Regions from separate parts of the Paenibacillus sp. MCAF9 genome, predicted to be linked through region 1. Evidence: riboswitches for the same ligand, from Rfam matches in the RefSeq annotation. Region 1 holds a riboswitch; the other holds the start of a gene.

Region 1 (15,621 bases):
CATGAGCTTGCGAAGGCTGGATATTCTGGTGTGATCGTCTACATGCCTGACTTTGTAGAAGATCTGAAGACGCTTATGCATGAGCCTGGCAAGCTGAAGGAAACGGTCGAGATGATGAAGGAAACCGACCTCCTTATCTTTGATGATATGGGTGCAGAAAATTTAAATCCATGGGTTCGCGATCATGTACTTGGCGCGATCTTGAATTATCGGATGCAGCGCAAGCCAACGTTCTACACCTCCAACTACGAGCTGGAGGCGCTGGAGAGGCATTTTAGCTTCACGAGCAAGGATGGCGATGAGCTGCATAAGGGACAGCGTATAATGGACCGTATACGGCCATACGTTGAAGTCGTCATGGTTACCGGTGAAAACAAGCGCGGACAAAAGTAATCGATTAAAGCTTTGGTTTACGGATTCCTATTCGAGGAATTTGTTGACCAAAGCTTTTATTTTTGTTTAAGGCTGGCAGCAGCATCAAGCTTTATCTCAGTATGGTTGAAAGCGTATTCAGAATGAGCGCTGTTTTTATACTGTGTCGTTCGTTCTGCTAGCATATAAAGCTTTCTTATAGGACTTATCAATTATTTGAAATTAAGTATTGACAGAAAGTGGGGCTCGCTGGTAAGATTCTTCCATAACCAACTAAGCAGGTAGGAATAATGTTTTCCGACCGGACGAACCGGAGCAAACACCTATCCAGGAGAAACATCCTCACAGGAAGTAAACTTCATAAATGTTTCTGAAAGCCTGTTAATTTAAAAAAGGGGTGTATGGAAAGATGAAGAAAATTACTCATGTTCGTTCCGTTGTTATTCTATTGGCATTAGTGCTTGTATTGGCTGCTTGCGGTCAAGGCGGCAACAACAAAACAAACAAAGAAACGAATAAGTCTACTAACGAGGCAACGAATACAGCTGCAACAGACGCACCTACGGATAAACCAAAACCGCCAGTTGAGCTTTTGAATGTATCCTACGATCCTACTCGTGAGCTTTATGTAGCATTTAACGCAGCATTCTCGAAACATTGGAAAGCGGAAACAGGTCAAGACGTGACGATTAAACAATCGCATGGCGGGTCTGGTAAACAAGGCCGCGCAGTTATTGATGGCTTGAAGGCGGATGTTGTAACACTTGCACTTGGTTATGACATCGATGCAATCGTTGAGCCAGGGCTAATTAATGCGGATTGGCAATCAAAGTTTGAGCACAACAGCGCTCCTTATACATCAACAATCGTATTTCTAGTTCGTAAAGGAAACCCAAAGGGCATTAAGGATTGGAACGATCTAATCAAGGACAAAGTTGAAGTTATTACTCCAAATCCTAAAACATCTGGCGGAGCTCGCTGGAACTATCTTGCTGCATGGGGTTATGCGCTTAAGCAAAATGGAAATGACGAAGCGAAAGCACAGGAGTTTGTTACACAATTATTTAAGCATGTACCTGTACTGGATTCCGGTGCACGCGGATCAACAACAACGTTTGTAGAACGCGGCATTGGCGATGTACTGCTTGCTTGGGAGAATGAGGCTTTCCTATCGATCAATGAGCTTGGTCCAGACAAATTCGAAATCGTATATCCTTCTTTAAGTATTCTTGCTGAACCTCCAGTTGCTGTAGTTGATAAAGTGGTAGACGAGCGCGGAACTCGTGAAGTAGCGGAAGCTTACTTGAAATACCTTTACACAGAAGAAGGCCAAGAAATTGCAGCAAAAAACTACTACCGTCCAATTTCGGAGACAGTTGCTGCTAAGTATGCGGATCAATTCAAAACTCTAGAATTGCTCACGATTGATAAAGATTTTGGCGGCTGGAAAGAAGCGCAAACCAAACACTTTGCAGACGGCGGCATTTTCGACAAAATTTACACACCAGGCTCATAATGCAAAGCATAAACAAGATTGGAGCTGACTTCACATGAAAGGTTCCAAGCCCCGTAACGTACTGCCGGGATTTGGTTTGTCGCTTGGATTCACATTGTTTTACCTCAGCATTATTGTATTGATTCCGCTGACTGCCGTTTTTTTCAAAACGGCAGAGCTCAGCTGGTCTGAATTCTGGAGCACGGTTACGAATGCTCGCGTCGTTGCATCTTATCGAGTCAGCTTTCTAACCGCATTTTTTGCCGGACTTGTTAATGCGGTATTTGGCCTATTAATTGCATGGGTGCTCGTTCGTTATCAGTTTCCAGGCAAAAAAATCGTCGACAGTTTAGTGGATCTGCCATTTGCACTGCCAACTGCAGTGGCTGGCATTGCTTTAACTGCGATCTATGCACCGAATGGTTGGATTGGCTCATTGCTCGAACCGCTCGGCGTCAAGGTTGCTTACTCCCCGCTCGGAATTACCATCGCACTAATATTTATTGGACTTCCGTTTGTTGTTCGTACGGTACAGCCGGTGCTGCAGGATATGGAGAAAGAAACGGAAGAAGCGGCAGTAATGCTCGGAGCCTATCGTTTAAGAACCTTTTGGAAGGTCATCTTGCCTGAGCTGTTGCCGGCACTACTAACTGGTTTTGCTCTAGCCTTTGCAAGAGGTATCGGAGAATATGGTTCGGTCGTGTTCATATCGGGCAATATGCCGCTGAAAACAGAAATAACTCCACTGCTCATCATGACGAAGCTGGAGCAATATGATTATGCTGGCGCTACTGCCATTGCACTCGTAATGCTCGTTGTATCCTTCCTGATGCTGCTAGTCATTAATTTACTGCAGTGGCGAATGAATCGCCGCACAGTATCAGACTAAGAAGGGAGCTCATACAAATGGCTGGAGCAATTACAGTACACACGAATGCAGAAGCTTCCAAACGGCCGAGGCATATTACAGAATCAGGTCCCGTCAAATGGCTGCTTATTATAATAGCGATGCTGTTTCTAGGATTAGTTGTCCTGCTGCCGCTGGCATCGGTATTTGTTGAAGCCTTAAAAAAAGGTGTAGGCGTATACATTGATTCGATTACGGAGCCGGATGCTTTGTCAGCGCTTAAGCTCACGCTTATCGTTGCATTAATCGCAGTTCCTGTGAATACGGTCTTTGGTATTGCTGCGGCCTGGGCGATCAGTAAATTTCGCTTTCGCGGTAAAAATATTTTAATTACGTTAATCGATTTGCCGTTTGCTGTGTCGCCAGTCATTTCTGGATTGATCTATGTGCTGTTATTTGGCGCACAGGGCTTTTTGGGTCCTTGGCTCGACGAGCGTGGCATCCAAATTATATTTGCAGTTCCTGGAATCGTGCTTGCAACCGTGTTTGTTACGGTCCCATTTGTTGCTCGCGAGCTTATTCCGTTGATGCAGGCGCAGGGTGTCCAAGAGGAGGAAGCAGCTGCAAGCTTAGGCGCTAAAGGCTGGCAGATCTTTTGGAAGGTTACTTTGCCAAACATCAAGTGGGGATTATTGTATGGCGTTATTTTGTGTAATGCACGAGCAATGGGCGAGTTCGGCGCTGTATCTGTCGTATCCGGCCATATCCGCGGAGAAACGAATACGCTGCCGCTGCATATTGAGATTTTGTACAACGAATATCAATTTTCGGCCTCATTCGCTGTTGCTTCTTTGCTCGTCATGCTAGCGGTCGTAACGATGATCGTGAAGAGCATTGTAGAATGGAAGTCTGGCACGCAGAAGCCGGTGGAGAAAGCTGAATAAATGACAATAATGGAGGGGTTTGAAATGGCAAAACCGCTAGAGTTAGATGCGCAATGGCTGGAGCGTATTTCTGAACAAGTAACGGGTCTTAATTATGGGCATGTAACGATCACTGTTCATGATGGAAGAATTGTACAGATCGACCGGACGGAAAGAACACGTTATGATGGTCCCTCTCAGAAGCAGCAGGTTCCGTCCGAATCTTCACAGCAATCGAAGCAGCGGGACAATTCATCAACGGGCGAAGCACTTAGAATTGTGCAGTAGCTTCCTAATAGATTCGATAAATATACAACAAACCCAATGCCGCGCAGGCATTGGGTTTGTTGTATACTGGAAGAAAAGTATCCATAAGGAGAATATTAATGCCGGATTGGTCTTATCAGTCCTTGTTTCGACCTCTTTTATTCAGGCTTCCTTCTAGGCTGAGCAGAACACTGACTCTAAAAGCAATGGGAACGCTGAGCAGCATCCCAGGCGGTACTTTTGTCATTCGTACACTTGGTCATATGGAGCCATCTCCTCACTTGGAGCAGAAGCTAGCAGGCATTTCCTTAACTACAAGCGTGGGATTGTCAGGCGGTCTAGATCCGCAAGGAGTGGCGCATAAAGCGCTGGCTCAGTTTGGAATCGGTTTTATCGAGCATGGTCCAATCACCGTCAAGCAAATTAAGAGTGATAAGCCTATAACGAATGACATCCTAAATGAAACCATTCGATATCCAGATTATTATGAAAACGACGGTGTAGAGCAGTATGTTGATCGTATGGGAAAGCCCGGACATTCATTGCCGCAGCTGGCAAGAATTGCTCCAATGCCGCATGCTTCTTGCGAGCAGGCTCTAATCGAACTTAAAAGCATGCTGGTACTGCTAAATGCAGCAGGTGCGGCTGGTTTTTATGTTGATGTCCTGCATTCATCAAGGAGCCTCGAAGAAGCCCTCGCTATTTTGAAAGGAATAGCCGGATACGCTTCCGAACAACCGCATGCTAATAAACCTTTGTTTATTTATGTTCCGCCTGACTTTTCTAATGACAGCTTACTCTCCTTGCTCCACGCAGCAAAGGGTGTTTGGAGAGGCGTAGTCATTGGAGAAGCAATTTGCGATGATAACAACGAGGGCTGTGGCGCAAGCGTTGGTAAAGAGGCTAAGGGACTTACTTTGGCAAAAATAAAGCTGCTGCGAAAGGAATGCTGTTCCCACTTGCTAATCAAAGCGGGCGGGGGCGTGCATGAGCCGCAGGATGCGCTAGATTTGCTGAAAGCAGGCGCTAACGCTGTTATACTTCACAGCGGACTGATTTATGCAGGGCCTGGTCTGCCAAAACGGATTAATGAAGCTGTCATTTATGAGCAGGTGCGAGATCTTCCTGCGCAAGTGACTCCATCATTCTGGAAGCATTGGGGCTGGATGCTCCTGCTTGGAATCGGCATGATTATTGGCGGGATATTGTCTTGGATTATTGCTGCGACTACGGTGCTGCTATCCTATGACTTGAATTTTATAGACATGACGTTGGACGAGCTGAAGCAAGTGAACCATCATCTGCTGCATTTTATGTCTCATGACCGAATTACGCTTTCCGGAACGATGATTACAATCGGCATATTGTATGTTCAGCTGGCTAGACATGGATTAAAGCATAGTCTGCACTGGGCTCGAACAGCTTTGATGACTTCTGGTGTTGTTGGTTTTTTAAGCTTTTTCTTATTTCTTGGCTACGGTTATTTCGACCCGCTGCATGCGCTAGCTGCTGCGGTTTTGTTCCCGATGTTTCTGCTATCCATGCGCAGAAATCCGGATCAGCCCTATCGCTTGCCGGTTAATGTTCGTAATGATCGATTATGGCGTTTGGCGATGTATGGACAATTTTGTTTTGTTGTTTTGGGCTTCGCGCTGGCTGCAGGCGGTTTAACGATTGCAGGCGTTGGGATTACAGAGGTGTTCGTACAGTCGGATTTGGTTTACTTGAATACGACTCATAACGAGCTGAACGGGGCGAACTTGAAACTCATCCCGTTGATAGCCCATGATAGAGCAGGATTTGGCGGAGCGTTGTTCTGTGCTGCGCTGGCCATTCTTATTATTGCGCTGTGGGGAATCCAGCAGGGATCGCGCTGGATATGGTGGACGCTGCTGCTTGGCGGAGCACCGGGCTTCTATGCGGGCTTAAGTGTTCATCTATCCATCGGTTATATCGATTTTTTGCATCTTTCACCTGCATTGTTTGCGTTATTGCTTTATATACTCGGACTTATATTCTTGTATCCTTATTTAATGAGAAAACAACAGGCATAGCGGAATTATATCTAATTTATCAGCTGCGTATCGTTGATAGGCAACAAAAAAAGGAGCAGCAAGCTGCTCCTTTTTCTTATGAAATGATGAATTTCACGATTACAGCAACAGCGAAAATGACGGTCATTAAACCGAGCATGCCGCCAAAGCCGAACACGACGTCCATCAAGTCATGGCGAGGCTCTTCGTTAAAATGCTCGCGCGGGTCTCTTACGTTTTCCATCGTTGACGTCCTCCTTGAAAAAGACCGATTGCGTAAGTAACAACCAATTTACGGTCGTCTTTATGTAGTATCGGTTTATTCAACTTATATTAGTATACTCAAACAGATAAACAGTTGTAAAGCCAGAACCGGTGACAATTGTAAAACAAAGTATAGCCGAGTTATGATAAAATATGAACAGAATCATTTGGCAGTCGGAGGCGAGAGCATGGATCATCAGCAAATGGATCGGGAGCAGGCAGAGCAGCAGCTTGCAGAGGCAAAAGAGACGATACGGAACAAACTAGCTTTGCTCCCGGATCAATCAGGCTGTTACCTCATGAAAAACAGCGAAGGCGTCATCATTTATGTAGGCAAGGCAAAAGTGCTCAAAAATCGCGTACGTTCTTATTTTAACGGCAGCCACAACGGCAAGACGCAGCGGCTCGTATCTGAAATTCGTGATTTTGAATTCATTGTTACCTCTAGCAATATGGAAGCACTCATTTTAGAATGCAACTTAATTAAACAATACCATCCAAGATATAACGTCCTGTTAAAGGATGATAAAACGTTCCCCTATATCAAAATTACGAACGAGAAACATCCGAAGCTCGAGGTCACAAGACGTATCATTAAAGACAAGGGCAAGTACTTTGGCCCTTACCCGAACGCGTATGCTGCTCAGCAGACGAAGAAGCTTCTGGACCGGCTATATCCGCTTCGCAAGTGCAAGACACTTCCAGATAAGGTGTGCTTGTATTATCATCTAGGACAATGTATTGCACCGTGTGAATTTGATGTGCAGCAGAGCGAATATGATCGGATGATTCAAGAGATATCAAAGTTTCTGAACGGCGGTCAAGACGTCGTGAAAAATGAGCTGCAGCGCAAGATGGAGGAAGCAGCCGAGAAGCTCGAATTTGAACGGGCGAAGGAGCTTCGGGATCAGCTGATTGCAATCGATGCGGTCATGGAGAAGCAGAAGATTACGATGTCCGATGCGCTTGACCGTGATATTTTTGGTTTTGCAGTAGATAAGGGCTGGATGTGCGTTCAAATATTGTACATGCGCCAAGGGAAGCTTATTGAGCGGCACGGCACAACTTTTCCTTATTACGGGGAAGAGTATGATGATTTCATGACATTCGTTACGCAGTATTATAGCGATAATCCGGCATTGCCAAAGCAAATCCTGCTGCCAATACCGCCTGAGCTGGAAGCGGTGGAATCAGCGGGCGGAGTGGCAGCAGTTGATGAGGCAGCCGCTACGCACGCTGACGATGTCATTGCATCCTTGCACAGCTGGCTGAAGGTTAAGGTGCTTATGCCGCAGCGCGGACGCAAGAGCGAGGTCGTAACGATGGCTATCGATAACGCAAGGGTGATGCTGGACGAGAAATTCAGGCTCATCGAACGAGATGAGGAACGAAGCGTTAAAGCGTCAGAGTCGCTTGCAGGCTGGCTAGGACTGGATGAAGTACGCCGAATCGAGGCATTTGATAACTCCAATATTCAAGGTACGAATCCAGTTTCGGCTATGGTTGTCTTTACGGACGGCAAGCCAGACCGCAAGGAGTACCGCAAATACAAGGTTAAGACAGTACAAGGTCCAGATGATTACGAAACGATGCGCGAGGTCATACGGCGCCGCTACGAGCGTGTGGTGAAAGAGGAATTAGCTCCGCCGGATCTGATTGTAGTCGATGGGGGCAAAGGGCAAATATCTGCCGCGCTCGACGTGCTTGAGAATGAGCTTGGATTATACATCCCAGTTTGCGGTCTTGTGAAGGATGCGAAGCATAAGACAGCGCAGCTTATGACTGGAGATCCTGCAGAGATAGTTCCTTTGCCAAGGGACAGCCAGGAGTTTTATTTGCTGCAGCGCATTCAAGATGAGGTGCATCGCTTTGCGATTACATTCCACCGCGAGCAGCGCGCCAAGTCCATGGTGGAGTCGAAGCTCGATTCGATTCCGGGCATTGGCGAGAAACGACGCAAGCTGCTGCTCAAGCATTTTGGCTCGATCAAAAAAATAAAAGAGGCCTCAGTCGAAGACTTCCGGCCTCTATCTATTGGTGATAAATTAGCTTCGCAAATTATAGCTGCTCTAGGGGAGGAGTCGTCGTCATAGACGGCTTCTTCTCTTTTTTGTGACTTAAATATTTTAGAACAAATGCAATCAGTACCGGCAGCACGGAGAAGAAAATAGCCGAGATTATGTTCGGTGCTGTTCCAATAGTGAGCAAGGATAGGCCAACTGCAACGCTGTTGAAGATGGCGTGGGTGAACATGGCTGTAATGAAGCCGTATCTGACGAAGATAAAGCTGAACAATAGCCCGATAATCATCAACTCAAACAATCTCGTGGTGGATGGATAAAAAGGATACATCACATGGCCGAGCGCCCAGAAGAAGGTAGGCAGCAGTGCAGCGGCAAACGTGTTTTTAAACCACCTGCGAAATAGTCCAATACCGAAGAAGCGGAATACGGCTTCTTCGCCAATTGCGGCAGCCCAAGCAAGCACGGGCATCAGCCAAAGAATACCCATATTGTATGGGGATTGCGAGGCATCTGATGTTTCCCAAGTGCCAATGGACAGCTTCAAGGCGATAAAGATAACCGATTGAATTGCGAATAGGATGATCGCGAATAAATAGGACAAGCCCACGCTGCGCCAAACATAATTGCCATACCCTCTCTGACCAAAGCGCGGCCATAAAGCGCGGCCCTGCGCCTTCCAGAGGCCATCTCCGGCAACGATGGATACATAAATGGAACCTGCCATTGGAATTGCTAGCAGAACACTTACGATGGCAGTGATCGAAACGGTAGCGCCTGCCATATCCGTCTCGCCGAGCGTAGCCCGAATACCATCCAGAACGTTTAAATTCATGATCGTATAAGTAATTAAATAAATGATCGTTAATACGATTCCGTATTTAAAGGATGTATGCTTTCGATACAAAACGGAGTAAATAATAGCTAAGACGAATAAAACGAAGCTCATGAACAGATAACCGATTGATGTAAGGTACCCAGCTATTTTATCTTGTTTCTCTACATAGTTTATGTAATCGGAGGGAGCCACGAATGCCGGTTTATATTTAGTAATGATCGTACGGTCATTCACGACAAGAGAGTTAACCAATAAGTTAAGATGAGCATTTTTAATGGAATAACCTGCCGGAGGCTTGGGCTGCCAATCACCATTAGGCAATATTTGCCCGCCTATAAATTCAGTACCACTGAAATTTTCTGCAGTTAGAAAGGCGATAGCTTCTTTAACTTTATCTAAATCTGACAGCTGTTCACCCTCAAGCTTCAAGTTCCAAGCGACTATTTTCCCGCTGTGCATATGCAGATAAACATATCCGCTGCCGCCGCCTATGAACTTAAGATCAACTTGAAACGTATCTGTAGGAAACCTAGGGTCGTATTTATCCGTATATGATTTGACCAGCTCATATTTAGATAAGTAGCCATTCATAATTTTATCGGTTTGATGTACGGCTTTAGCCGATTTCACCTTCAAGCCTGTTTCTTTTTCAACAAATGCAGACGCCTTATCCGCCGCCGCTGATTTCGTAATGACCTTGGTATTCATTTCGCCAGATGAGATGGCTGTAATCATTGGAACGATTTGTACGGCGCCATAAATAATAAAGCAAGCAACTGCTGCCCATATAAATCGTTTCCATTCATTGGGTTTAATAGAATCAATCATAGTTTCACCTCAACTGTCTTCATAATAAATAGCTCATTTTATTACCTTAACATATGAATCCCTAAATTATCCAATGAAAATGACCGTTTGTTTTCAAAAAAATGCGAAATAACGATGTCCAGCAAGCTAGCTATGCGCTGGTTCGTCCCATTGCCCTAATTTGAGCTAATATCGTCCTGTTTGTCATAAACGTCACCTTTATATCAGGAGTGCTTAGGGATTATAATCGTTATCGTCATACTAATTGCATAGCATAGCCGAATTTCCTAAGGAAATCGGGGGAACCATAAAGTTATCCAGATGGATGAACAAGCTTAAAAGCAAAGCAGTTCAACATTTGATAGCATGGGGTGAATTTTAGCGGTGAAGCTTCGTCTTCTTCCGCTGAATAGGGCTGCCTGTCCAGGCCCGAATCCGTCAGCTAACCTCGAAGGCGTATTGGAACAGGACTCATCGCACGAGCACTTGAGTTTCCAGTGCTTTTTTTTATGCTTAAAAACAATAAATGACAATATGACATAATCAAAAAGAAGGGTAATGAATGAAGGTTGATTGGAATGTTATGAAGTGGTCACCTCCGCGTATTTTGGTAAGTGGATTCGCTCTTATTATATTGCTGGGTGCCTTATTATTATCCATGCCTTTTGCATCGGTAAGCGGCGAGAGATTGCCTTTTATAGATGCACTGTTTACTGCAACCTCGGCAACCTGTGTAACTGGGTTAGTTGTCGTTGATACCGGAACTTATTTCTCTATATGGGGTCAAATCATATTAATGTGCTTGTTCCAGCTTGGAGGACTCGGATTTATGACGATGGCAACGCTGGTAGCGCTCGTGCTTCGCAAGAGGATTTCGCTGCGTGAGCGGCTTTTGCTGCAGGAATCGATGAACCAGACGAGCATGGAAGGCATCGTGCGTTTGATTAGGCGAGTAATTGTTTATTCATTGACAATAGAGCTTGTTGGCGCTGTGTTGTTTGCTTCGAGGTTTGCATTTGATATGCCGCTGGGAAAAGCGATGTATTTTGGAGCCTTTCACGCGGTTTCATTGTTTAACAATGCTGGTTTTGATATTTTTGGGAACTATCGCAGCTTGACCTTATATGTTTCTGATCCAGTCGTTAATATTACAGCTATGATGCTGATCATTTCGGGTGGACTCGGCTTTGTCGTTATGTCGGATCTGATGGAATTCCGCAAAAACCGCAAGCTGTCGCTGCACAGCAAGGTCGTTCTATCGATGACAGGGACGCTTATTGCAGTAGGGACGCTCGTCATATTTATTTTTGAATTTTCCAATACGAAGACATTGGGCTCACTGGACTGGGGCGGGAAAATATTGTCCTCGTTCTTCCAATCAGTAACGCCGCGGACGGCAGGAGCCAATACGCTTGATTATACGGCTATCCGGCAAGCGACAATGTTTTTCACCATTATATTAATGTTTATTGGGGCCTCGCCCGGCTCGACGGGCGGCGGTATCAAAACAACAACTTTTGCAACGCTGGTCGGCGCTGTATTTGCAATGATTAGAGGACGAGAGGACATCGTTCTATTCCGTTACAGATTAGGCAAAGACAGAATTTTTAAAGCACTCACGATTACTTTGATCTCTTTATCGCTTGTCATTATCGTAACGATGATTTTGTCGATGACGGAGGATCAAGCTTTTATAAAGCTATTATTTGAAGCGACATCAGCATTTGGAACAGTAGGATTATCCGTTGGTGTTACACCAGAGCTGAGCATTGTTGGGAAAATAGTCATTGCATTAACCATGTTTGCCGGAAGACTTGGACCCCTGACGCTCGCATACGCGCTTGGGCCTCGTACAGAGAAAGAGCTTTATCGGCATCCAGAAGGCAAAATTACGATTGGATAGGAGACTTTGCAAGTGGGAATTAAAAAGAAACAATTTGTCATCATCGGCTTAGGGAGATTTGGTTCGAGCTTAGGGCGCGAACTCGTCCAGCTTGGCCATGAGGTGCTTGGAATAGATAAGGATGAGGAAGCCGTTCAGGACATGAGCGGTATTCTAACCTATGCTGTATCAGCTGATTGTACGGATGAAGAAGCGCTGCGCTCCTTGGGTGTAAGAAACTTTGATTGCGGAGTTGTCGCGATTGGCGATGACATTCAATCCAGCATTTTGACAACCATACTGCTTAAGGATTTGGAAGTGAAGCAAGTTGTAGCGAAAGCTTTGACTGAACTGCATGGCCGGGTACTTGAGAAAATCGGTGTCGACCGCGTGGTCTATCCTGAGCGCGATATGGGTATTCGAGTTGCGCATCAGCTTGTATCCCCAAATCTATTAGATTATATCGAGCTTTCCAAAGAGTATACGATCGCCGAGCTTGCTGTACCGCAATGCTTGGATGGCAAGTCATTGCATGATCTTAATCCGCGAGCTAGATTTGGATGCAGCATCGTAGCCATAAATAAGCCAAATGGCATCATCATCGCACCGACAGCAACGGATGTCCTTTCACTTCGTGATGTCATGGTTATAATAGGAACAAATGAGCAAATAGAAGACTTCGAAGCATCCGTTATCCGTTAATTGTTTTATGTAGTGGAAGAGGCTTATTATTAGAAAAAGCAGATTAGGTTGAAATGGATTTGGAAGTGTAATATTGGAAATGCTGAAGGACAGCAGCTATTTTAAAAGCTGCTGTCCTTTTTGCTGGGGAAGCCTGCTGCAAGCTCGTTGATCCAAAGACGAACGGACGGGCTGAGGGCGGCCGAATCCGCATGAATGAGCGAGGTGGTGCGCTTTGTATCCTCAAGTTCTCGAATGGGAATGACGGTAAGATCATTGTCTTCAAGCAGTTGATTGCGCATATACGATTGAGGCAGGAGCGTCGCAGCACGGCAAGTATGCAGCAACCGAAGAATAGCTTCAAACGAATCAATTTCCATCCGCACATCCGGCTGAAGATGATATTTGTCAAACAGCTCGTCGGTCAACAACCTGTACCAAGTGCCTTTGGAGAACAAGATCATCGGCATGCCGGTCACATCCTGTATACCCAGCGTGCCTTTATCGGTAATGACCTGATTGCGAGGCACCACGAGCGATAGATGATCCTCAAACAGCGGAATGCACCGCAGTGTTGAATCCTCAATACTAGAGGCGACAATGCCGATATCGGCTTTGTGATCTCGCACGAGCGATACGATTTCATGCGTCTTGCCGGTAATCGCTTTAATGTCGATCTCCGGATGGGTAGAAGTTAAGCTTTGAATGAGATCGGGCAAAGTCGTTTGAAGCGTCGTCAAGCTTGCGCCAATGGTAAGGGTCGTATGTCCAGCCGAGGTGAACTCAGAGACGGTTTGCAAATATTTGCGATGAAGCTGGCGAAGCTCCAAAGCATATTCATAGGTCAATTGCCCAATTCGAGTAAGCTCCAGCCGCTTTCCGATGCGATGAAACAAAGGAGAGCCCAGGTCCTGCTCAAGCTTGGCAATTTTGCGAGAAAGTGCAGGCTGAGACAGGTTTAGCAAGGCGGAAGCCTTGTTCATACTGGACTGTTCCACAATAACGGTGAAGACATGCATCTCTTCATTCATGAATGAAACCCCTTATGTCATTTTGTTATAAGAAATTATAAAAAATAAGCAATTCCATTATAAGCTTAAAAGGAGTAGGATGGGAAGTGTGGCTAATATGTGTCGAGTTTTGTTGACGGACATACATGCTGGGGTTACAATGTAGAATGATTTGCCAAGCGTAAACTGCTGATGACAACCATTGGCTGCACAGCACCTCGTTTGCGCTGGAATATAAGCAATGTATAAAGGGGAAACCGATACATTCTTATATTTTAAGAAAAAGCATGCTAGCACTCACAGTTTTGAAAGGAGAAGGAATGACATGAAAGGAAATTCGTATTTCTCGCGCAAGCTTCACTCGCTTCTCGGGATCATTCCACTCGGCGGATTTATCGTCGTGCATGGTCTGACTAACTACCAGGCGTTTGAACGCGGGCCTGAAGGCTTTGACAAAGGCGTAACTCTCATTAACAGCATGCCCGTGCTGCCGCTGCTCGAGATTTTCGGCATTTACCTCCCGCTATTGTTTCATGGTATTTACGGCTTGTATGTCGCTTACCAATCGAACACGAATACGGGACGTTTTAAGTACGGCCGGAACTGGGCGTTTACCGCTCAACGGGTAACTGGGGTAATTACTTTTGTATTCGTTTTCTGGCACGTATATCAAACTAGGATTCAAGTTTATCTCGGCCACATCACCCATGAGGAACTGGGATCAACGATGAATCAAATTGCGAGCAACCCTACTTACTTCGTACTTTATGTTATTGGTGTATTAGCAGCTGTTTTCCACTTCAGCAACGGCCTTTGGGCGTTTCTGATCAGCTGGGGCATTACGATTGGCCCGAAAGCTCAACGCATCTCTTCATATATTTGCATGGGCGTTTTTGTAGTCGTATCAGCATTGTTCATTCTTTCGCTTATCGCATTTAGCGGAGATCAATTCAAAGAAGCTGCAAGTGCTGCATTGGCACTTACGAATATCGGTTAGTTTGTAGACAAGGAGCGAAACGTTATGGCTAAAAATAAAATTATCATCGTAGGCGGCGGTCTTGCAGGCTTGATGGCTACCATCAAAGCAGCAGAAGCTGGCGTTCACGTTGATCTGTTTTCACTAGTACCGGTCAAACGTTCCCACTCAGTATGTGCACAGGGCGGCATCAATGGCGCTGTTAATACAAAAGGAGAAGGCGATTCTCCATGGGAGCATTTCGACGATACCGTATACGGCGGAGATTTCCTCGCCAACCAACCGCCAGTTAAAGCAATGTGTGATGCGGCACCAGGCATTATTCACTTGATGGACCGGATGGGCGTTATGTTCAGCCGTACTTCTGAAGGCTTGCTGGATTTCCGTCGCTTCGGCGGCACAAAGCATTCCCGTACAGCATTTGCAGGCGCAACGACAGGTCAACAGCTGCTTTATGCACTGGATGAGCAAGTTCGCCGCTGGGAAGCAGCAGGACTAGTTAACAAATACGAGCACTGGGAATTCCTTGGCGCTGTTGTTGACGATGACGGCATTTGCCGCGGTGTTTCGGCACAGGACCTTCGCTCGATGGAAGTTCACACGATTCGTGCAGATGCAGTTATTCTTGCATCAGGCGGTCCTGGTATTATTTTCGGCAAAACAACGAACTCTGTTATCAACACCGGTACAGCTGCCAGCGCAGTTTACCAGCAGGGCGTTAACTACGCGAACGGCGAGTTCATTCAAATTCACCCAACAGCTATTCCAGGCGATGACAAGCTCCGCTTGATGTCGGAATCAGCGCGTGGTGAAGGCGGACGGATTTGGACGTACAAAGACGGTAAGCCTTGGTACTTCCTAGAAGAAAAATACCCAGCTTACGGAAACCTTGTTCCTCGTGATATTGCGACTCGTGAAATTTTCAGCGTGTGCGTAGATCAGAAGCTTGGCATCAACCAAGAAAACATGGTTTATCTTGATTTGTCCCACAAAGATCCGAAGGAGCTTGATGTTAAGCTCGGCGGTATCATTGAAATCTATGAGAAATTCATGGGCGACGATCCACGGAAAATCCCGATGAAAATCTTCCCTGCAGTTCACTATTCAATGGGCGGCATGTGGGTTGACTACAATCAAATGACGAACATTCCTGGCTTGTTTGCAGCCGGTGAGTGCGAATATCAATACCATGGAGCGAATCGACT
Region 2 (15,621 bases), on a different contig from region 1:
GATTTTTTAATAAACAGCTCGCTCCAGCCATGACCATTAGCAGTGGAGAGCCTTAGGCAAACACGGTAACCATTCGATTCAAGCAAGGAAGCCGGCAGCACAAACATTTGAATTCGTTTAATTTCAAACAAGGCAGCTGATTGATTTTCTAAGCTTGGCAAGGGTACTTCAACTGGTGTAGACATCAATGAGATCTCTCCTCGATTTGAATAATTCACCGACAATACTCAGCCATATTGGCTTGCCGTCTATGGTAAACCCGAAATGAAATATTGTAAAACTGTGGTATATCGTGAAAAGGCAGCCATATGCCAAATTAAAAGAAATCCATTCGTTATGCCAGTAAAAAAAGGGTAATTCTTCGAAATACTCGTTTATTCTCTTCCATTCTCGATTATAGAGAAATCTGATTATTCACGCATAAAATCGTTAGAAAGGGAATGAACACTATTTTTGAAAACAAGAGTAAAACTGAGAAATAGTGAGATATCGAGAGATCGAAATGAATGTAAGCGTTGCGAATCGCTCTGCAAGGCTGAAATTGGCTAAATTAGGCAGCAGACTGCCTTTACAGTATTTATAGCGAGGAGTAATATTCGATACAGGATTTATAAATAAGTTTCGATTTACTGATCGCTGAGTTTCCGTGAAAGCGGAAGCGGGGGAACCAATAATGACGCGATGCGCCTGTTCGATGTGAGAGTCGAACAAACGCAGAGCAGGGGTGAATCTTTGACAGGTGCCATGGATACCGGTCAAAGTAGGGCGACTCTCACCGCCCGAATCCGACAGCTAACCTCGTAAGCGTGGACCGAGAGAGGAATGATGAAGCTTGTGATCGATTAACTTCGACCGCAGAGTGTCATAGACCTCTGTGGTTTTTTGTGCCCAAAAAAGTTTAATTTGCTACAAAATGTAAGAAAACGCTGAGTCCTGCAGCAGCAGGAACGGGGGAACCAACGAACGATTCGTGTGCAATCACGACTTCGCTTCATGGGGTGAATCGCTTGAAAATGATCAAGCGTAGGGCAACTCTCAAGGCCCGAATCCGACAGCTAACCTCGTAAGTGTACTCGAGAGAGGCAACAGCCATCGTGCTTCCCGCGGCTTATTCTGCTGCGGGCAAAGAAGCCGCGGGAAAAGTTCCTCTTATCCCAAGGCTTCTTTTTTGTTGCCTTTTTTACCATATGGAGGAGAATTCGGTTGCAGGAAGAGCATATTATTGTTGCTGGTCTAAACGAGGCTGGCCAATCATTCATACGAACTTTGCAGTTTCATCAATTAAAATTTATCGTTTTGACCAATAGCAAACAGGAAGAAAAACAGCTTCGCAAGCAGGGTATCAGCAATGTTTTGTACATCAATTCGAATGATCGTCAAAGCTGGAATGTTCCTTCGATGACCATTAGCGAGGTATTTATATTCGAGAGCAGCTTGGCGCTTAGCTGCCGCTTTGTACAGTGCTGCAGAGCTTGGACCTCAAAGTCCATTTACGTCATCACACAGCAGTGGAATCCAAGGGCTATTTACAAGGGGCTCGGAGCGGATCATATCGTATTCTCTCATACCGGTGAAGTCGGTTTTCTATTAAGCAGCAAATAATGCAGGAGGGGTTTACATGCAGGATTTTTATATGTTCGGGGCGTTGTTAGCTAGCTTCGGTTTATTTTACGGATTTTTAACTTGGTGCTCCAGTGTTATTGAGAAAACAGGGGGCGAAGGCCAATGACTCTCATAGCGATAGCGGCTGTATTTGTTTTCGTTTATCTGATTTATGCGTTAATTCATCCGGAGAAGTTTTAATAGAGGGGGATTTACAAGATGGATATTTTACAATTGCTTATCGTCATTGCCGTTCTTGTATTGTTAGTTAAGCCGCTTGGTACTTACGTCTATCATGTGTTCTCAAATGAACACAATCGGTTAGACAAAGTATTCGGAGGGACGGAGCGATTTATATTTAAGCTTATTGGTCTCAAAAAAAGAGAGGGCATGAGCTGGAAGATATACGCACTCAGCTTTGTTGCAACCAATTTAATTTTAGTTGCTTTCAGCTATTTGATATTGCGGTTCCAAAATGCGCTGCCGTTTAATCCAAATGGCATGGCAGCCATGGAGCCTACACTGACTTTCAATACAGTCATCAGCTTTATTACCAATACGAATCTTCAGCATTACAGCGGGGAAAGCGCCTTATCTTATTTCTCCCAAATGGCGGTCATCATGATGATGATGTTCACGTCAGCGGCGACGGGCTTCTCGGTTGCCATCGCGTTTGTTCGTGGGATTACGAGTAAAGGAACGACGATCGGCAACTTTTTCGAGGATTTTGTAAAAGCACACACAAGAATTTTTCTTCCGATTTCCTTTATTATCACGCTAGTGCTTGTCGCTCTTCAGGTGCCGCAAACACTTGATCCAACATTTACAATTAAAACGCTTGAGGGAGCCATGCAGCAAATTGCAATCGGTCCTGTAGCTTCGCTTGAATCCATCAAACATTTGGGCACAAACGGCGGCGGTTTTTTTGGAGTGAACTCGGCTCATCCATTTGAAAACCCAAATCCATTAACGAATGTGATTCAAATCTTGTCGATGTGGGCGCTGCCGGCTTCGCTGCCTTATGCATTTGGGCTTTTTGCTAAAAACAAAAAGCAGGGCTGGGTTGTATTCTCCGCCATGATGTGTCTGTTTCTAGTGTTTCTAAGCCTTGCTTACACATCGGAGAAAACAGGCAATCCTGCTATGAGCGCACTAGGAATCGACGCTACTCAAGGAAGCATGGAAGGCAAGGAAGTAAGGTTCGGTATCGCGCAATCGGCACTGTTCACAACGGTAACAGCTGCTGCGACAACGGGTACCGTCAACAATATGCATGACACGCTTACACCGCTTGGCGGCTTGGTCCCGCTTGCTGAAATGATGCTTAATGTCGTATTTGGAGGCAAGGGAGTAGGGCTTATCAATATGCTCATGTACGCCATACTAGCTGTGTTTATATGCGGGCTGATGGTTGGGCGAACGCCAGAGTTTCTGGGACGAAAAGTAGAGCCGCGAGAAATGAAACTGATAGCGATAGCGATTCTAGTTCATCCCTTCATTATATTGGTGCCCACCGCCATCGCTTTTATGACGGATTTGGGTCACGGAGCGATTACGAATCCCGGATTCCACGGCATTAGCCAGGTGCTTTACGAATATACGTCATCGGCAGCGAACAATGGCTCCGGCTTTGAGGGATTAGGCGACAATACGCCGTTCTGGAATATTAGTACTGGGCTAGTCATGCTGACCGGCCGTTATATTTCGATGATTGCGATGCTTGCGGTTGCAGGTTCTCTTGTTCGCAAGCAGCCTGTTCCAGAAACAATCGGGACGTTCCGTACAGATAATGGACTTTTCACTATATTACTAATTGGTACTGTTCTTTTAATTGGTGCATTAACCTTCTTGCCGGTCATCGTGCTTGGGCCGGTTGCAGAATATTTGACACTCCGCTAACGGATGAGGTGAACGATAATGAATAAAAATAAGAAGAATAATTTGCTGTCGGGAGATGCGGTTAAACATGCCGTCATCGATAGCTTTGTGAAATTAAATCCAGCTACGATGATGAAAAATCCAGTTATGTTTGTTGTCGAGGTAGGGACGGTTATCGTTCTGCTGATGACTATTTTTCCAAATTACTTTAATTCTCAAGAACGCATAGGCTTTAATATTACCGTGTTTTTCATCCTGCTTTTCACGCTGCTGTTCGCTAACTTTGCTGAAGCCATTGCAGAGGGCAGGGGCAAGGCACAGGCCAATTCGCTCAAAAAATCTAAGCAGGAAATGAGCGCCAATAAGCTCGTCGGCAGCTCTATTGTAGTCGTATCATCAACGGAGCTTCGCAAAGGCGATATTTTCATCGTATCCCAAGGTGAGATGATTCCTGGTGATGGCGAGGTCATTGAAGGGCTGGCTTCCGTAGATGAATCAGCGATTACAGGTGAATCGGCGCCAGTTATTAAAGAAGCTGGAGGAGATTTCAGCTCGGTTACAGGCGGTACAAGGGTTGTGAGTGACAAAATTAAAGTGCGCATGACGAGTGACCCTGGGGAGTCATTCATCGATCGGATGATTGCCCTTGTTGAAGGAGCGAAACGTCAGAAGACGCCTAATGAAATTGCGCTCAATACACTTTTGACTAGCTTAACGATTATTTTCTTAATTGTAGTCGTTACGTTGGCACCAATCGCTGACTATTTGGGTATCCACTTAGAAATTCCAGTATTAATCGCGCTGCTCGTATGTTTGATTCCGACGACCATCGGCGGATTATTATCAGCAATCGGCATTGCTGGGATGGATAGAGTAACTCAGTTTAATGTACTGGCTATGTCAGGTAAGGCTGTTGAAGCAGCAGGCGACATTAATACGATGATTTTGGATAAAACAGGAACGATCACGTTCGGCAACCGGATGGCAAGCGAGCTTGTCCCTGTCGGAGGCAGCAATCTTCAAGCTTTATCGGGTTGGGCGGCTATTAGCTCGCTTAAGGATGAAACGCCTGAAGGCCGATCTGTGCTTGAATGGATGAAGAAGCAGGGCTCAAGCTATGATGCTTCACTTGCGGAAGGCGGCGAATTTATTGAATTCAAAGCAGAGACGCGAATGAGCGGTATTGATCTGGCAAACGGCCGCCGAGTTCGGAAGGGCTCTGTCGATGCGGTTCGGAAGTGGGTAGCTTCTCAGGGGGGAACCATCCCGTCCGATTTAGAAAATATTTCGAATACGATTGCTACATTAGGCGGTACACCGCTCGCAGTAGCTGTTGATAACCAAATCTTTGGTGTTATCTATTTGAAGGATACCGTTAAGCCAGGAATGAAGGAAAGATTCGATCAGCTGCGTGAAATGGGCATCAAAACGATTATGTGTACGGGAGACAATCCGCTTACTGCAGCAACCATCGCACATGAAGCGGGAGTCGACGATTTTATTGCGGAGAGCAGGCCGGAAGATAAAATAGCGGTTATACGCCGTGAACAAGCCGAAGGAAAAATGGTTGCGATGACTGGTGACGGTACAAACGATGCTCCTGCACTTGCCCAAGCGGATGTGGGTCTTGCTATGAACAGCGGGACGATTGCTGCAAAAGAAGCTGCCAATATGGTTGACTTGGATTCGGACCCTTCCAAAATTATTGAAGTCATTGCTATCGGCAAGCAGCTGCTTATGACAAGAGGGGCACTGACGACTTTTAGTATCGCTAATGATATCGCCAAATATTTTGCAATCATTCCAGCGATGTTCATGCTTGCCATTCCCGAGATGGGCGTTCTAAATATTATGAATTTAGGTTCTCCATTGTCTGCTATACTGTCGGCGCTTATTTTTAACGCCATTATTATTCCTCTGCTTATCCCGCTTGCCATTAAAGGCGTAGCGTACAAACCGATGAGCGGAGCCAAATTGCTTAGCCGCAACGTATTCATTTATGGTCTGGGCGGTGTCATTGTTCCGTTCGTTGGCATTAAACTCATCGACTTTGCAGTGCATTTATGGATTTAATATAACCATACACGAAAGAAGGCTTACCTATATGAATGAACAAGCGAAAAACGCTTCACGATTTCAGTTGTCGTCTTTAATGATACCTTTACGAATCAGCATCATATTTATGATTATTTGCGGCATTATTTATCCGCTTGCAAGCACGGGAGCAGCTCAGCTGCTGTTCCCTAAGCAAGCGAATGGTAGCCTTATAAAGGATAGCTCCGGCCAAGTCGTTGGTTCAGAGCTGATCGGCCAAAGCTTTGTTGATCCGAAATGGTTTCAAGGACGTGTATCAAGCATTGACTATAATGCTGCCGGTTCTGGATCGAATAATTTTGGACCATCCAATCCAGCTTTAATCGAAAGAACCAAAGCTTCGATTGAAGCTTGGAAGGCACAAAATCCAGATGTACCGGTTTCCCAGCTGCCGATCGCTTTAATTACGAACTCGGGCTCAGGCCTTGATCCGCATATTACGCCACAGTCGGCTGATGTACAGATCGCAAGAATCAGCAAGCTGACCGGCGTATCGCCAGCAGAGCTTGAGCAATTGGTTAAATCAAATACGGAAGGACGCGATTTAGGCGTTTTCGGTGACGAACGGGTTAATGTGTTGAAGCTGAATATCGCATTGTCAAAAATGTTGGGGGAATAGCCATATGGCTCCACTGAAAAAGAAAACGCCAGAGGAGCTGCTGCTCTCCATCGCAAAGCTGCATCAAGGACGTCTGAAAATACTCATTGGAGCGGTAAGCGGTTCAGGCAAAACGTATCATATGCTGCGAGAAGGAACAGAGCTGAAGCGAGATGGCATTGATGTTGTTCTTTGCGCGGTTCCTAGGCCGCAGAGTCCGGAGACGCTCGAATTGATTGAACCTTTCGAGCGTGTGCCAAGCATTCATTGGGAGAAGGATGGTGCTGAGCAAAAGGATCTTGATCTGGATGCTTTGGTTAAGAGGGACGCTGAGGTGCTGCTCATCGATGGGCTAGCCCATCGCAATCGAGAAGATGCAAAGTTTCAAACGCGGCTAGAAGATATTATTTTTTTGCTTGGCAAGGGCATAAGCGTTATTACGACAATCAATGTGTATGAGCTCGAGGGTGTAGATCAGGCTGTTCTCAAATGGACGGGGATTCGTCCGAGCTGCACCGTTCCTGCTCATACGCTTGAGCTTGCTGATGAGGTTAGGCTGATTGATGTATCGCCTGAAACGATGCTAAAGCGGTTTGAGGATGGAACGCTTGGCGTAAAGCCCGATCCTGCAATTTCCCTGCGGGGAAATCTTGCGGTGCTGCGAGAGCTGTCGCTGCGGCTCGTCGCAGAGGGAGTCAATGAGTCGCTGGAGAAGCATCGGGAGGAGATGGGGCTCACGGGTCCGTCGGGTGCTTCCGAGCGTATTCTGGTTACCGCACAATATCATTGGAACGGCTCTTTATATGTAAGAAGAGGACAGCAAATTGCCCGCAGGCTTAATGGAGATGTCGTAGTCGTTTCCTTTAAAGAGCCGCAAAAAAAACTGACCAAGGAAGAGCATGCTTTTAAAGCTTCAATAAAGAAGCTTACCGTTAAAGTAGGGGGTACATTTGAGGAGCTGCCGTTGCAAAGCCGCCGTCGTTTGCCGTCCGCTCTAGTAAGGTATGCGGAGGAGCACCAGGTTACTCGCATCGTTATGGGCCATTCCAAGCAGAGCAGATGGCAGCAGCTCAAACAGGGCTCGATTGTTGACAGCGTACTGCGCAAGCTGAGGCAGATCGATTTATTTCTTATGGCAGACCGCTCAGAGCAAGAAGGCGAGCGGATTTTGCCTGTTAAGCAAAGAAGTGATTCGCGAAAAGCGTTGTTTCGAAGGTTCAGCCCAGATGAGCGCGAGCAGCAAATGGAATCCATCAGAAGAGGCAGCTTCAATCTGTATATCGGGGCGGCGCCAGGCGTCGGTAAGACGTATCGGATGCTTGCTGAAGCGAACATGATGTATCAGAAAGGTATAGATGTCGTTATTGGCATCGTGGAAACACATGGGCGCGAGGATACATTGAAGCAGATTGGAGAGCTGCCGATTATCGCTAGGCAAACGATTCAATATCGAGGTACTCAGCTCGAAGAGATGGATGTTGAAGCGATAGTTAGCAAAAATCCCGATGTTGTGCTGGTGGATGAGTTAGCTCATACGAATGTGCCGGGCAGCTTGAGGAAGAAGCGTTATGAGGATGTCATTTATTTGCTGCAGAAGGGAATATCGGTTGTTTCGACGATGAATGTACAGCATATTGAAAGCTTGAATGACGCCATCGAACAGGTTACTGGCGTTCGTGTTAGAGAAACGGTACCCGATGCGATCATAAGGCTGGCAGATCAAGTAGAGCTGATCGACGTGACACCGCAAATGCTGCAGCAGCGTATGAGAGATGGGAAAATATATGCCAAAGCTAAAGTGGAACAAGCGCTTGGTGCTTTTTTCACGACGGGCAATTTAATTGCGCTGCGAGAGCTTGCCCTTCGCGAGCTTGCTGATGATGTGGATGAACGGCTTGAAGCATGGGATCGCAATCAGACGCTGCGTGGAACGCTGCGCCGAAGAGAGGTCATCTTTGTTGGCATCGATATTCTCGCGGACGCAGAGCGGCTTATTCGGCGGGGCTTCCGCATTGCGTATCGGCTGAAGGCGCAGTGGCATGTGCATCATGTGCAGGATGGCGCACCTTGGACAGACGAGGCGATCAATAAGCGTGATCTGTTGATGAAGCTGACCGAGAGGCTTGGCGGAGTATTTGAAATGTCCAAAGCGGAGAGCAGGGAGCATATTGCGGGTACACTTCTAACGGCAGCCAATCGCATCAAAGCAACGCAGCTTATCGTCGGGCAGCCTAGCAAAAAGGCATGGTATGCAAGCTTTCGCGGCAATATCGTCCGTGAATTGCTGCAATCCGGCCGTCATATGGATATGCTCATTGTGGCGAACCGGATTACGGATAAACATTAGAAAAAGGGATTATCTAGTCAGCGCTTAAACCCCGCTGAGCAGATAATCCCTTTTATGCTTGTAGGCTGGATTAGACTTTGGTTATCGGTTCAATCCAGTCTTGAGACCACACTTGTATTTCACGGATAATCGGCTCAAGAGCAAGGCCTTTTTCCGTTAATGAATATTCTATGCGTACAGGTATTTCAGGGTAAACATGTCTATCGACAATACCTTCATTCTCAAGCTCTTTGAAACGTTCTGACAGCAATCTGCCGCTGATCGGAAGGGCGGATTGAACGGCGCAGAAGCGCTGCGGGCCGGACAAAAGCTGGAATATGATAAGGCCGGTCCAACGCTTGCTTATAAGTTCCATTCCCTTCTGAAAACGGGGACAAAGGTTAGATTGATCCATGCGCATCACCTCTTTTTACTTCTAATAAGTATAACTCCAATATCTTATTTATACAAGCACACTTGGATATTGTTAATTACTTGACTATCTTTAGTTATAAAATTATAATTAGTTACAAATAGTAAGTGAATTTAAGGAGGTACCGCAATGAATCCTTTATTTCTAGCGCATGGATCACCGATGCTCGCTGTCGAGCAAAATGAATATAGCGAATTTCTGAAACAAACAGGTGCCAGTCTAAAGCCGGATGCGATCGTTATTTTCACAGCGCATTGGGAGACGGATATCGTTACGATTTCATCCAAGGATGATGAATATGAAACGATTTATGACTTTTATGGTTTTCCTGATGAGCTCTACCAGATCAAATATGCTGCTAAAGGCTCAGTAAGAGTCGCTGAGCATGTTGGCCATTTGCTGAGCGAAAATAATATTCAGGTAGCATATGATAATGAAAGAGGACTGGATCATGGCTCATGGACGATGCTGAAGCATATGTTCCCGAAGGTAGATATTCCTGTCGTTCAGATTTCTGTAAATCCATATCGTGCTCCAGAGGAGCAGTTCCGAATTGGCGAGGCGCTGCGCAGCTTGAGCTCACAAAATATTTTGCTCATTGGCAGCGGCGTGACCGTTCATAATCTTCGTGCTGTAAACTGGGGACAGAAGGAGCCGGAGAGCTGGGCTGTCCAGTTTGATGATTGGCTAATAGAGAAAATGAATAAGCACGATACAAATTCGCTATTTCAGTATGAACAGCTTGCTCCGCATGCTAAAATGGCAGTACCCCGTGCAGAACATTTTGTTCCATTATATATAGCTTTAGGAAGCGGCAGCCAGGAGTCAGCTCCAAAGGTCATTTATCGAAGCTATGAATTTGGTACGCTAAGCTACTTATGCATGCAATTTTAATTGCGTATACTTTTAGAGAAGGTGAACTAGCATGATTAAACCTAATATAGCAGCACTTATTAAAAACAAACTAAAACGAACGCAAAGCGGCAATGATGACATTTATGTGATCGGTCCTGTGAAGCTTCCCGTCGACCTTGACGGAGAAACTAAGATTTTTCATTGGTATAGCTGGCTCCGCAAAGAAGCAGGCGAGGAGCTGTCTCCCGAGCAGCTCGTTGATGATTTAAATCGTTTCTCTTATGCGGATCTGCAGCAATCAAGCGTTCTCGTATATGGCGATTTTGAAAATAATGAAGACGCGCTAATTCGAATGCACAGCATCTGTCATACAGGCGATATCTTCGGAAGCGCAAGATGTGATTGCGGTTTTCAGTTAAAGCAATCGATGCGGATCATAATAGAGCATGGTACGGGGGCGCTCTTTTATTTAGCCAATCACGAGGGCCGTGGAATCGGTTTGTTCAGTAAAGCGATTGCCTACCTGCTTCAAGAGGATGGGCTCGATACGGTTGATGCGAATACAGAGCTTGGTTTCGCAGATGATTCACGCGATTATAGTGATGCAATTGCTGTACTGAAGCTGCTGCGGAAGCACCCGGTATCGATTATCACCAACAATCCGCGGAAAGTGGATGCACTGCGCAAATCTGGCATGAACGTGGCGGGAAGAGTGCCATTATGGGGCAATTCCTCTACTTATAATGAAAAATATATCCAAACGAAAATGAAGCGATCGGGTCATTATGGACAAGAGCCTCAAACGCTTGTTAAATAATTTATTTGTGAAAGCAGCCAAAGAAGCCGGTTTCTTCGTTAATTCGTTGAGACGGCTTTTTTGTCTGAACATTGGTCATAATAGTCAAAGTAGATGTCCTATCGCTGGCCTAGAAGGTGTTTGCAGAGTAGACAAAACTGCTTCTAAATTAACCATAAAACGACAAAATTATTTTGCGTTCCTCTTTCTTTTCAAGTATGATGAGATAAAATGAACTCATGTTCACATCAAAGGAGTAACAAAGCATGCAATCAAAAACAAGCCACTGTAAAATTGTTGACTGCACGATCCGTGATGGCGGACTCGTAAATAATTGGGATTTTAGTGTCGAGTTCGTTCAGCATTTGTACCAAAGCTTGAACGAAGCCGGCGTCGATTATATGGAAATCGGCTACAAAAACTCTCCAAAACTGCTTAAGGGTGCTGAAAGTGCAGGACCTTGGCGTTTTCTAAATGATGATTTCTTGAAAAAAGTTATCCCTAACAAAGGAAATACGAAGCTTTCCGCACTTGTTGATATCGGTCGTGTTGACGAGAACGACATTTTGCCGCGCAGCGAGAGCTTGCTTGATCTGATTCGCGTTGCTTGCTACATCCAAGATGTAGATAAAGCGCTTGAGCTGGTTAAAGTATTCCATGATCGCGGATACGAAACGACAATTAACATTATGGCTCTCTCTAACGTAATGGAGAACCAGCTTATTGAAGCCTTCCAGCTTATCAATGAGAGCGTTGTTGACGTTGTTTACGTCGTTGACTCCTACGGCAGCTTGAAGCCAAGCGATATGAGCTACCTCGTTGACAAGTTCCGTCAGCATTTGCCTAACAAACGTCTAGGCGTTCACGCACACAACAATTTGCAGCTTGCATTTGCTAACACGCTGCTAGCAGCAGAACATGGCGTTGAGCTGCTTGATGCATCTGTTTATGGCATGGGCCGCGCAGCGGGCAACTGCAACACGGAGCTATTGGTATCCGAGCTTCAAAACACGAAATACAACATCCGTCCTGTCCTTGATATGATCGAGAAGTACATGGTTCCGCTTCGCGAGAAGGAAGAATGGGGTTACATCATTCCTTACATGATTACAGGTATTTTGGATGAGCATCCACGTTCCGCTATGGCGCTTCGTGATTCTGCAGACAAAGATAAAGGCGTAGAGTTTTATGATCGCCTTACAACGCCTGAAATTGCTCACGGCAAATAATAATAAACCAAAAGAAGCTAAGGCAAGTCATTAACATGACTTATCTTAGCTTCTTTTTTTGTGTGAATTATGTTTCAAGCAGCTCGCCATCACCCCGAACAGCAGCAGCTTGATGAGGCTCATTCGGATGAAAATAGCCTTTGCCTCGGAAGGTTTGCCCACTGCTGGCGACAGCAGTAAGCTCAATTCTGATATCCTCATTTCTGCCAAACCATGCTAATAGCTCACGGTCGCCAACGCCATTTATATCAACGTACCATAATCGATCCCCATACTCCGTAACTCGAATGAGCTCAGCGGAAGTAAAAGAAAGCTGAATCGTCTTTTGCTGATAAGTCATTTCAAATGCGATTAATTCGAATGTTTCCAAGGTGAAGTCCTCCTGAATAATTGCTTCATGCAGTCGATCATGGGACTCGCAGCATGTCTGTTAACGATTGTAATGTTACTGGCTTATTAATGCAACATTATACTTCCAATAATCGTCAGATTAGGAAACGTAAATATAAATAAAAGGGGCTGAAAGAATGAAAGTGGGTCATTCTCTCAACAAGGCAATTAGACAAAGAAAAAGTTGGATCTTCTCGATTACCGTTGTGTTGCTTTCCCTGTTTCTTGTATTAAGCGCGTGCTCTTCCTCTAAGAATGATGCCTCGTACAGTGGTAACCGAGACATGGAATACAGAAGCAATTCGACGAGCGACGCTCCGAGCAAAGGAGAAGAAACTACAAGTGGTGGGGATCGAAAATCCATTAGTGTGGAGCCTCTAAGACAAAAAGAGGGGGGCAAACGCGGGTATTCAAATCCAGACAAAATAGAGCAGGCCGGGCAACTAACTGCTGGCGAATGGGATGATATAGCTGCTTGGGAACGCTTTGGCAATTTACTCAACTCGCAAGAAGGGGATAGCAGCAAGCGGGTATGGCAGTTCTGGAATTTCAACCGCCTTGAGGTTATCGTCACAGCTGGAGGCAAAGCAGTGTCTGATGCACAGGTAGAACTGTACTCAGGCAAGAAGGCGATATGGAAGGCGCGTACAAACACGGAGGGCAGAGCTTATGTGTATGCAGGTCTATTTGAGAGTGATACGGCGAACTTAGGCCGTTATACCGTTAAAGTGCAATCGGGTCAAGAAAGCAAGACGACGCAGGAGATGGACATCCCACAGCAAGGCAGCATTAAAGTTGATTTAAGTAAAAGTACAGCGCTGTCAGATCAGGTAGACATCATGTTTGTTGTGGATACGACAGGCTCCATGGAAGATGAGCTGAATTACTTGGAAGCGGAGCTTAAGGATGTTGTGAAGCGAGTGTCCGATGAGCATGCGAATCAGCTTGGTATTCGTATCAGCGCAAACTTTTACAAAGATAAGCATGATGATTATATCGTCAAGCCGTATCCATTCACGACGGACATAAATAAAGTGATAGATCAATTTAGCAAACAAAAGGCGGATGGGGGCGGAGATTATCCCGAGGCTGTTGATCAGGCGCTGCGCGATGCGCTTCATGAGCATGAGTGGAGCAAGGATGCTAGAGCGCGTCTGCTGTTTCTCGTTCTAGACGCACCGCCTCATGATGAGCCACAGGTTATCGACGAGATAAAGCAGCTTACAAAGGATGCGGCAGAACAAGGCGTTAGAATTATACCTGTAGCTTCTAGCGGAGTGAGTGCAGAGACGGAATATTTGATGCGTTTCATGGCAACAGCGACGGGCGGCACGTATTTGTTTTTAACCGATGACAGCGGTATCGGCAGTGATCACCTAGAGCCGGCAGTAGGCGAATATGAGGTTAAGCTGCTCAATGATTTGCTTGTTGAAGTCATTAATCGTTATGTTCAGCAGTAGTTTTCTTCATTATAAAAAGGGCAATTCCTTAGCAGCCAAAGCTGGTTGAGGGATTGCCCTTTATTTGAATCTGTAAAGTCACATTTATAACTAAGAAGCTCTTAAAGGAGCATGCAGATACCTAGTCAGGAAGGCATGTTAATAAAGCTTGCCTTGACGATACAGCACGGTTGAAAGCTTCATAACCGCGTGATTATAACAATTTTGGCGGAGCGGCAAAGGATCGCCGAAGAAAGCGGGCAGAATGCCGTTTAACGTTGTTTGCATTTTCTCATACAACATCTTATACACCTGTTCCTCCGTGAAAAATTGTGTTTCTCTCCCTTGCAGCCATTCGAAATAGGAGACGATAACACCGCCGGCGTTTGCAAGGATGTCGGGAATAATGATGGTGCCCTTTGCAGTCAGCACCTCATCAGCCTCGCCTGTGACAGGTGCATTCGCACCTTCTACAATGATGCGGGCTTTTACTTGATCGACGTTGTCCTTGCGAACTTGCTCCTCAAGTGCAGCAAGAATAAGCACATCTACATCTAAATAAAGGACTTCTTCGCGGCCAAGAATTTGGGCTTTCATATCAAGCTCAGACAATGCGGCTTCGTCCGAAGGCAAATCACCTTGGTGAAGCGATGCGTATTCAAGCAAAGAAGGGACAGAGAGACCGTCTGGATTGTACAACGTGACGTTGCGATCGCTTACAGCTACTACTTTATTGTTTAAATAAGAGCATTTATAAGCTTCCATTGCAGCGACTGAACCAACGTTGCCGAAGCCTTGAACGGCAATCGACAGCGGCTTGTCCGCATGCGCTAACGCGGTTTGCACAAACGGGTTTGTGCTGCCGGCGAGCCAGCTGCTTTGCTCTTTAAGAAAGTCATGAAGCATATAACGGAAAGTGAAATAAACGCCTTTTCCGGTTGCTTCTCTGCGGCCTAAAGATCCGCCATTAATGACGCTTTTGCCGGTGAAGCTGCCTAGGTAAGGGTGACCGGGATGAATGCTTTTGTATTCGGCCATCATCCAGTCCATTTCACGCTCGCCGGTTCCCATATCAGGGGCTGGAATATCTTTGTCAGGCCCGAGCACGTCACTGAAATATTGCACATATTTTTTGCAAATCAGATAAAGCTCTTTAGCGGAATAGGAACGTGGATTAATAACGACTCCACCTTTACCGCCGCCGAAAGGCACTTCGTGAAGCGCGTTTTTGAGCGTCATTAGCGCAGCTAGATTCGTTACTTCATCTTCGCTTACAGATTCGTGAAACCGAATGCCGCCTTTGTAAGGCCCGAGTGTATCGTTGTGCTGAATGCGATAGGCCGGAATTCGAACGACATTGCCGTTATCTACCGTAATGCGCAAAAAGGCTTTATGAACTTTATTTGGCGTGGACAGAATAGCAGCAAGTGAAAGGAAAGCTTGCTCACGCGATTGATCTTGTAAACTTGGTAAAAAAGCAGGGTCTCCCATTAATGCGTTTAAGGATTGCTGTACGATGGCTCCTGTTTGGCTTGCCATAACTAAACGACCTCCTATGTATTCAGGAATGAGATTCTTTCAAGCCGCAGCGTATAATTGTCAATCGATATGAGGCAGATACGCTAGCACTTGAACTCTAACTGTAACATATTGGAACGTTATAAGCCAAAACTAGGGAAAGCTTGATGTGCGTATGGTTACAAAATCATAGGGATTCAGCTTCGAATCCACTCTGATTAAGCTGGGTAACAGGAAAAGTTCCCGTTATATTAGCGATTAAACGCTTTACAACACAAATAACAGGAAAAACTCCAGCTTATTTTGATGCAAATGACTCATTAGTGGTCTTTTGCAGAAATTAACGGGAGTTTTTCCATTTCAGCATCATTGCAGCAGCATTTGAACGAGTTTAACAGAAGAAATTCCTGTTAGAATAAACAATTGACGGCCTTGCGTGATCAAGTTAATTTGAGCAATAACG

Evidence for each region. Region 1 has a riboswitch for cyclic di-AMP ahead of AB4Z45_RS05690 (TrkH family potassium uptake protein). Riboswitches for the same ligand answer to the same signal wherever they lie in the genome.
Region 2: linked by a shared signal. The riboswitch ahead of AB4Z45_RS09385 (NAD-binding protein) and the one ahead of AB4Z45_RS05690 (TrkH family potassium uptake protein) in region 1 are both predicted to bind cyclic di-AMP.

What each region holds. Positions count from the first base shown of each region.
Region 1 covers NZ_JBFREL010000003.1:47,971-63,591, reverse strand. The annotation lists gene dnaI (primosomal protein DnaI) at 1-393, shown strand, start outside; gene AB4Z45_RS05730 (sulfate ABC transporter substrate-binding protein) at 782-1,888, shown strand; gene cysT (sulfate ABC transporter permease subunit CysT) at 1,923-2,756, shown strand; gene cysW (sulfate ABC transporter permease subunit CysW) at 2,774-3,658, shown strand; gene AB4Z45_RS05715 (YezD family protein) at 3,683-3,925, shown strand; gene AB4Z45_RS05710 (hypothetical protein) at 4,024-5,958, shown strand; gene AB4Z45_RS05705 (YqzM family protein) at 6,035-6,181, opposite strand; gene uvrC (excinuclease ABC subunit UvrC) at 6,405-8,294, shown strand; gene AB4Z45_RS05695 (CPBP family intramembrane glutamic endopeptidase) at 8,260-9,888, opposite strand; cyclic di-AMP (ydaO/yuaA leader) riboswitch at 10,134-10,339, shown strand; gene AB4Z45_RS05690 (TrkH family potassium uptake protein) at 10,430-11,770, shown strand; gene AB4Z45_RS05685 (potassium channel family protein) at 11,789-12,451, shown strand; gene AB4Z45_RS05680 (LysR family transcriptional regulator) at 12,553-13,461, opposite strand; gene AB4Z45_RS05675 (succinate dehydrogenase cytochrome b558 subunit) at 13,766-14,437, shown strand; gene sdhA (succinate dehydrogenase flavoprotein subunit) at 14,462-15,621, shown strand, end outside.
Region 2 covers NZ_JBFREL010000004.1:302,826-318,446, forward strand. The annotation lists gene AB4Z45_RS09380 (hypothetical protein) at 1-185, opposite strand, end outside; cyclic di-AMP (ydaO/yuaA leader) riboswitch at 625-823, shown strand; cyclic di-AMP (ydaO/yuaA leader) riboswitch at 915-1,085, shown strand; gene AB4Z45_RS09385 (NAD-binding protein) at 1,204-1,602, shown strand; gene kdpF (K(+)-transporting ATPase subunit F) at 1,726-1,803, shown strand; gene kdpA (potassium-transporting ATPase subunit KdpA) at 1,822-3,501, shown strand; gene kdpB (potassium-transporting ATPase subunit KdpB) at 3,520-5,553, shown strand; gene kdpC (potassium-transporting ATPase subunit KdpC) at 5,585-6,193, shown strand; gene AB4Z45_RS09410 (histidine kinase) at 6,198-8,519, shown strand; gene AB4Z45_RS09415 (winged helix-turn-helix transcriptional regulator) at 8,590-8,913, opposite strand; gene AB4Z45_RS09420 (DODA-type extradiol aromatic ring-opening family dioxygenase) at 9,061-9,825, shown strand; gene AB4Z45_RS09425 (GTP cyclohydrolase II) at 9,857-10,603, shown strand; gene AB4Z45_RS09430 (aldolase catalytic domain-containing protein) at 10,849-11,811, shown strand; gene AB4Z45_RS09435 (hypothetical protein) at 11,879-12,181, opposite strand; gene AB4Z45_RS09440 (vWA domain-containing protein) at 12,486-13,661, shown strand; gene AB4Z45_RS09445 (Glu/Leu/Phe/Val family dehydrogenase) at 13,800-15,179, opposite strand; gene AB4Z45_RS09450 (glycoside hydrolase family 27 protein) at 15,599-15,621, opposite strand, start outside.